DNA from 2 places in the Bounagaea algeriensis genome. Region 2 is predicted to be linked to the other one. Evidence: riboswitches for the same ligand, from Rfam matches in the RefSeq annotation. Region 2 holds a riboswitch; the other holds the start of a gene.
What was found. Region 2 has a riboswitch for glycine ahead of gcvH (glycine cleavage system protein GcvH). Riboswitches for the same ligand answer to the same signal wherever they lie in the genome.
Positions count from the first base shown of each region.

Region 1: another riboswitch for glycine. It lies ahead of gcvT (glycine cleavage system aminomethyltransferase GcvT); the one in region 2 lies ahead of gcvH (glycine cleavage system protein GcvH).

Region 1 is NZ_CM137102.1:3,289,104-3,292,599, reverse strand. It holds gene glyA (serine hydroxymethyltransferase) at 1-170, opposite strand, end outside; gene gcvT (glycine cleavage system aminomethyltransferase GcvT) at 236-1,339, opposite strand; glycine riboswitch at 1,467-1,563, opposite strand; glycine riboswitch at 1,564-1,657, opposite strand; gene ACVGV2_RS14985 (TetR/AcrR family transcriptional regulator) at 1,794-2,480, opposite strand; gene ACVGV2_RS14980 (acyl-CoA dehydrogenase family protein) at 2,596-3,496, shown strand, end outside.
Region 2 is NZ_CM137102.1:3,732,345-3,735,840, reverse strand. It holds gene ald (alanine dehydrogenase) at 1-222, opposite strand, end outside; gene ACVGV2_RS16985 (helix-turn-helix domain-containing protein) at 408-1,994, opposite strand; glycine riboswitch at 2,094-2,194, shown strand; glycine riboswitch at 2,199-2,282, shown strand; gene gcvH (glycine cleavage system protein GcvH) at 2,360-2,728, shown strand; gene ACVGV2_RS16975 (L-serine ammonia-lyase) at 2,923-3,496, shown strand, end outside.

The DNA of each region.
Region 1 (3,496 bases), 440 kb from region 2:
TTGTTCGTCAGCACCGACCCCTGAGCCTCCAGCACCGACCGCGATGCGAAGTTCTCCGAGGCGATCATCTCCAACGTGTTCTGCTGCCGCCCCAGCTCGGAACCGACCGCTGCGGCCACCTCCGGATCCACCGCAGCAAGCTGGTCGTTGAACAGGTCCGGTGTGGACATTTGGTGTTGCCTCCTGATTTCTGTCTGCGACGGCCCTGCGGACCTCTGGTCGAACGGCGCTGTTGTTAGTTGCCGCGGCGGTAGAACGGCAGTTCCACCACCTCCACCGGCAGCGACTTGCCGCGCGCGTCCACGTTCAGCGCGGTGCCCGGTTGGCTGTGCGCGCGGTCCACGTAGGCCATCGCGATCGGGTGCCCCAATGTGGGGGAGGGCGCACCGCTGGTGACCTCGCCGATCTCGTTGCCTTCGGGGTCGAGCACGGAGTACCCGTGTCGCGGCGCGCGCCGCTGGTCGGTGCTCAGGCCCACCAACGTCCGGTCGGTGGGGCCTTTGGCGACCTTCGCCAGCGCGGCCTTGCCCACGAAGTCATCGGGTTTGTCGAGTTTGACCACCCGGCCGAGATTGGCGTGGTACGGCGTCAACTCGACGCTGAGCTCATTGCCGTACAACGGCATACCCGCTTCCAGCCGCAACGTGTCCCGGCAGGACAGTCCGGCGGGCTTGAGGTCGTAGCCCGCGCCGGCCTCGGTGAGCGCCTGCCAGATCGACTCGGCGTCCTCCGGCGCGGTGAACAGTTCGAAACCGTCCTCGCCGGTGTATCCGGTGCGGGCGAGCATGATCTCGCAGCCCGCCACGGTGGCGTAGTACCCGGCGAAGTACTTGACGGTCGACAGGTCGGTTTCGGTCAGCGGGGCGAGGATCGCAGCCGCGTTCGGCCCCTGCAGCGCGATGAGCGCGTAGCGGTGCGAGTAGTCGTGGAATTCGGCCTCGAACCCGGAGGTGCGCTCGGCCAGTGCCGCGGAGACGGTGCCGGCGTTGGCGGCGTTGGCGACGACGAGGTACTCGTCCTCGCGCAGCCGGTAGACGATGATGTCGTCGAGCACGCCGCCGTCGTGGTTGCAGATCATCGTGTAGCGCGCGCGGCCGGGCGTGATCGCCGAGGCGTGGGCCAGCAGGGCGTAGTCCAAGGCCTCCGCGGCCTGCGGCCCGCGGATGTGGAGCTCGCCCATGTGCGAGAGGTCGAACAGCCCGGCGCTGCCCCGCACCGCGTTGTGCTCGGCGGTGTCGCCGGAGTACCGGACCGGCATCTGCCAGCCGGCGAAGTCGGTGAACGTCGCGCCCAGCTCCTCGTGGATCCGGTGCAGGGGCGTCTGCCTCGGTGACGTCATCGTGTCTGGACTCCTCCTGGGGGCGGCGCCGGTCGGCGGTCGCGGGTCCGAAACTGCGCAATCGGATCCTGCCAGCGTAATCGGACCGCTGCGTTCGCCACCTGCGCGGTCGTACGCACGTCGGGCGGTCTCCCCTGGAGTCATGGGCCTGAGAGTTTCACCGTCGTCGACGGCTTGCACCGTGGGCGAGAAGCGGTCCGCTCCTGCTTTCCTCCCGTTGCGCCTCGTGCCGTGCGGTAGGTGGTGCCTGAGAGTTTGCTGGGGAGTGCTTGCTCCTTCGGCGTCCCGACGGGCCGGGAGCTCTCCCGCACGGAGTCAACGGCGCGGTGTTCGGTTGTGGACCAGCTGCCCGGGCGTTGCCTGGACAGGTTGCCCCCCGGGCAGGTTGTTCTCTGGACAGAGCGTGACGCTACGGAGGACCCCGCGGGCAGTCAACCACAACGCGAGGCTGATCTCACTCGGTTGCGCGCGGAGGTCGGCGCGGGTGCTGCGGTGCCGACACCGCGTCCTCGGGCGTCGTCGCGGCGAGGGTGCGGTAGACCTCACGCAGCCCGTCGATGAGGGCCCCGAGGGCGAGCTCGAAGCTGTCCGCGTCGATCTCTGTGTGCTGCGGCAGCAGGTGGGCGCGGTCGAGGTGCGGGAATCGCTCGTCGTAGATGCTCGCGTCGGCGGGGAAGCCCTCGGCGAACGAGGCCATGGCCGAGCCGACGACGAGGTACTTCGTCGACGCGCCGATCATCGTCGCGTACCGCTGCGGCCAGCCGGCCCGCACGAGCCCGCCGTGCACCCGGTCGGCGCGGCGCAACGCGTTCTCCCGGTGGGCCGGGCCGGAGGCCAGGAACGGCACGAGGTTGGGGTGGGCGCGCAGGGCGGCGCGGTAGGACCGCGCCCACGTGCGCAGGCCGGTGGGCCAGTCGGTCTCGAAGTCGGAGACGTCGACCTGGGTCATGACCTCGTCGGAGATCGTGTGCAGCAGGTCGTCCTTGTTCGGCACGTGGTTGTACAGCGACGCCGCGCGGACGTCGAGGCGTTCGGCCAGGCGGCGCATGGACAGCGCCTCGAGCCCTTCGGCGTCGATGATCTCGAGGCCGACCCGGGCGATGCGTTCGGTCGTCAGGAGGGGACGGCTCGGACGGGGCACGGTTTCTCCACGTTGCTGGCCTGGGGGAACGCCTCTTGCGAGGGCGGTTCGAGGGACTCTAGGCTGCCATAAAACTAACGTTGTTAGTTAGTACGTCACACGGAAGGGCAGGTCAATGGTCGACTTCTCGTTGTCCGACACCGAGCGCGACGTGCGCGACTGGGTGCGCCGTTTCGTCCAGCGCGAGCTCATGCCGCTGGAGCAGCAAGTGCTGGACCGGGAACGCGCCGGTGCGCGGGGACTGACCAAGCAGGAGCAGGCCGACCTCCAGAACAAGGCGCGCGAGGCGGGGTTCTGGGGCGTGCAGACCCCCGAGGAGTACGGCGGGATGGACCTGCCGGCCGTGCTGACGGCGCTGATCCAGATCGAGCTGGGACGGACGTTCGTGCCGTTCCAGTTCGGCGGCGACGCGGACAACATCCTCTACCACGGCAACGAGGAGCAGAAGCGGCGCTACCTGCTGCCCACCATCGAAGGCACCCGGAAGTCCTGCTTCGCCATCACCGAGCCCGGCGCCGGGTCCGACGCGAAGAACATCCGCACCACCGCCCGCAAGGACGGCGACGAGTGGGTGATCAACGGCGAGAAGACCTTCATCACCGGCGGCATCGACGCCGACTTCGCCATGGTCTTCGCCGTCACCGACAAGTCCAAGGGCGCCGACGGCGGGGTGACCTGCTTCCTCGTCGACCGCGACATGGGTTGGACCTCGGAACCCATCGACATCATGGGCGAGTGGGAGCGTCAACCCGCCTCGCTGGTGTTCGACGACGTGCGCGTTCCCGAGGAGAACGTGCTCGGCGAGATCGGCCAGGGCTTTTCGCTGGCCATGCAGTGGATCGGCCGCGGCCGCTACATGCTGCCCGCGCACGCGCTCGGTGCCTGCGAACGGCTCGTCGAGATGGCCGCCGACTACGCCAACAACCGCCAGACCTTCGGCGCGCCCATCGCCGACCGCCAGGCCATCCAGTGGATGATCGCCGACTCGGCCGTGGAGATCGAAGCGCTGCGGTGGC
Region 2 (3,496 bases):
GACCTTGAGGACGAGCTCGCCCTCGCCCCACACGTCCTCGTGCTGCCGCAGCACTTTCGCGCCCGCGGCCAGGTAGTCCTCGTCCGGGATCGACGAGCCCGCGCCCGCTTCGGTCTCCACGAAGACCTCGTGCCCGCGGGTGGTCAGCTCGTGCACGCCCGCGGGGGTGAGCGCGACCCGGTACTCGTTGTTCTTGATCTCGCGCGGTACAGCGATGCGCACGGTCGGTCCTTTCCCTCGGTGTCGCGTGTCACGATCCGCCAGCCCCGCCGGGCGACGCATCGTTCCCGCACGATGAGCATGCCCGCTGCTGTTTGTCCTGTCAGCACAAAACAGCTGCGCAGCCCCGGCGCATGCCTGATCGGACGGCCGCGGAACCGGTGGGCTGCTCGCCGGCTTCCCGCGAGTCAGTCGTGCTGGGCCCACTGCCCGGCCAGCAGCTGGACGAGCAGTGCCGACCGCACGTCCGGATCGTCCAGGTCGAGCTGCAGGAGCTCGTCGATCCGCCGCATCCGGTACCGGAACGTGTTCGGATGCACCCGCAGTTCGCGGCTGGCGCGCCGCGGCTCCGCCGGATGCCGCAGGCAGGCGTGCAGCGTGGCCACGTAGTCCGAACCGTGCCGGCGGTCGTGCTCGCGCAGCGCCGCGAGCGACCCCAGCTCGCCCACCCCCGCGTCCGTGGCCGCCCCGGCCATCCGCGAGAGCACCAGCGCCGGCCAGTGCTCCTCGTACACCGCCACCCGCGCACGGGTGAGCCCGCTGCGGGACAGCCCCACCAGTTCGTCGGCCTGCCCGCGGGAGGTGGAGAGATCGGCGACCCCGAGGGCCGTGCCCACGCCGATGAGCGGACGCGGCTCGATGTCCCAGCCGGCCAACGTCTCCCGCAGCATGCGCCACCCGCCGGGACCGGAACGCTCCGGTACCACCGCGTACAGCAGGTTGCCGATCTCCGTGACCAGCGGGTGCGGCCCGACCCCGCGGGTGACCCACTCCCAGAGGCTCAACCGGTGCCCGGCGTCCGGCCCTTCCTGCGCGGGCACCTCGATCGCCACCACGCGGTGCGGCTCGTTGGACACGGCCAGCTCCGCCGTCGCCGCGCGCCACCCCTCACCGCCCTGCAGCAGCAGGCGCACCTGCTCGGCCGAGCGCTGCCGCTCCGCGTCGGCCACCGCGCGCCAGCGCAGCAGGCGCAGCGCCACGAGCGGGGCGGTGTCGGCGAAGGCGGTGGCGCGCTGCTCGGAGACCTCCTCCGGCACGACCGCCCACATCGACCCCAGCAGTTCACCGCCCATCCGGATGGGCACCACCAGACGCGGCAGCGTGCCGTCCTGCTGGGCGGGCACGAACACGGCCGAGCCGGACTTGCTCAACTGCCGGAACGTGCCGCGGGCGCGGAACTTGGCGAGCACCTCGTCCGGCTGGCGCCGTCCCATGATCGTCGAGACGCGCGCCGGGTCGATCCGGTCCTGCCGCGCCGAGTGCGCCAGCACCTGCGAATGCGCGTCCTCGATCGTGACCGGCGCGTCGACGACGTCGGCGACCGCATCGGCCACGCGGAACAGATCGCCCAGACCCGGCAACCCGGTGAACGCGCGCGCCTCGCCGGCGACCGCAGGGGCGTCCGGCTCCTCCCGGCCGCCGGTTTCGGCCAGCGCGGCGCGCACGAGCCACACCAGCTGCGCCCACGACGTGCCGGGCAGCACCTCCACGAGCGCGAGCCCGGCCTCCTGCGCGGCCGTGCGCACCGCCTCGTCCCCGGGCCACGGCGTCTTGCACAGCAAGCCGGCCGCGCCCCGCTCGGCGCACTCGGTGACGAGCCCGACCACCTCGCCGCGGTCGTGGCACGCCACGCCGAGAACCAGATCACCCCCGGTGATCGTGATGTCGGCCTCAGCGATGACGACGTCGCGCACGCACGGGGACGCGTCCGGCAGGACCGCCGCACGCAGCAGCGTCGGGCCCACCCGCTGCACGAGCGCGGAGAGTTCCAACATGAGCTGCCTCACTGGAGCGGCGGATCGAAAGCGAGGTGGGCGTGTTGACAGCCCGCCGCCTCCGTTTATGGTGACCACACCGACAATCGCACAAGCCGAGGATCCCGAGCGGGAGAGACCCCGAGCGCCCCCTGGGCGCCGGGGCGCCGAAGGAGCAAGACTCCCCGCAAACTCTCAGGCCCCATGACCGCTCGGGGAAGGTGACTCTGGAAAGCCGGCATCACCGCTGATGCCGCACCCACGGTGCAAGCCGCGCACGCGGCGAAGCTCTCAGGTTCCGCAACAGAGGGGGAGGCCCATCCCGGGCAGGCGGCTGCGCACTGACCACGGCCTGCCCAGACGACGAACGGACGGAGCCTCCCGACATGACGTTGCCGAGCGAACTGCACTACACCGAAGAGCACGAATGGCTCTCCGATTCCGGTGAGGTCACCCGGGTCGGCATCACCGAGCACGCCGCCGACGCCCTCGGCGACATCGTCTACGTCCAGCTGCCCGAGGTGGGCGAGCGGATCGAGGCCGGGCAGTCCTGCGGCGAGCTCGAGTCCACGAAATCGGTCAGCGACCTCTACGCGCCGGCGACCGGCGAGGTCACCGCCGTCAACGAGGCCGTGGTCGACGATCCGGCGATCGTCAACTCGGACCCGTACGGTCAGGGGTGGCTCATGGAGGTGCGCGTCACCGAGATGGGCAAGGTGCTCACCTCGGAGGAGTACCAGCAGCTCATCGGGTAGATCTTGAGACGACCCGGGCGGACGGTGCTCGACCGGCCACCGTCTGCCCGGGATCCACGAGCCACCGGCCGCCGGTGCACCGTTCCGCCCGCGTCCACCGCGGTGCCGCTGCACGGGAAGGACCAGTGCGACACCGCGGCTGCTGCGACCGGGCGCGGTCCCGCGGCCCGACAGCACAACAGGGGGACCGATCAATGGCGATCAGCGTCTTCGACCTCTTCTCCGTGGGAATCGGACCGTCGAGTTCGCACACCGTCGGCCCGATGCGCGCTGCGCGCATGTTCACCGAACGTCTCGAGCGGGACGGCGCCCTGCCCGCGGTCGCACAGGTGCGAGCCGAGCTGTTCGGCTCGCTCGGCGCCACCGGAGCCGGCCACGGCAGCCCGAACGCCGTGCTGCTCGGACTGGAGGGCAACGCTCCCGAAACGGTCGACCCGGCCGTCGGCGACGAGCGCGCGGCGGAAATCCGGAGCAGCGGCAGCCTGCGGCTGGCCGGCACCCGCGAGATCCCGTTCCAAGTGGACCGCGACCTCGTGCTGCACCGGAAGGAATCGCTGCCGGTGCACCCCAACGGCATGCGGTTCACCGCCACCGACCCCTCCGGTGCGGAGCTGGCCAGTGCCGACTACTACTCCGTGGGCGGCGGTTTCGTCGTCGACGAGCAGGCCAGCGGCACCGACCGCATCGCCGCGGACGCGACGGCCGTGCCCCTGCCGTTCCACAGCGGTGAGCAGCTGCTGCACACGGCCGTCGAGCTGGGCCTGCCGA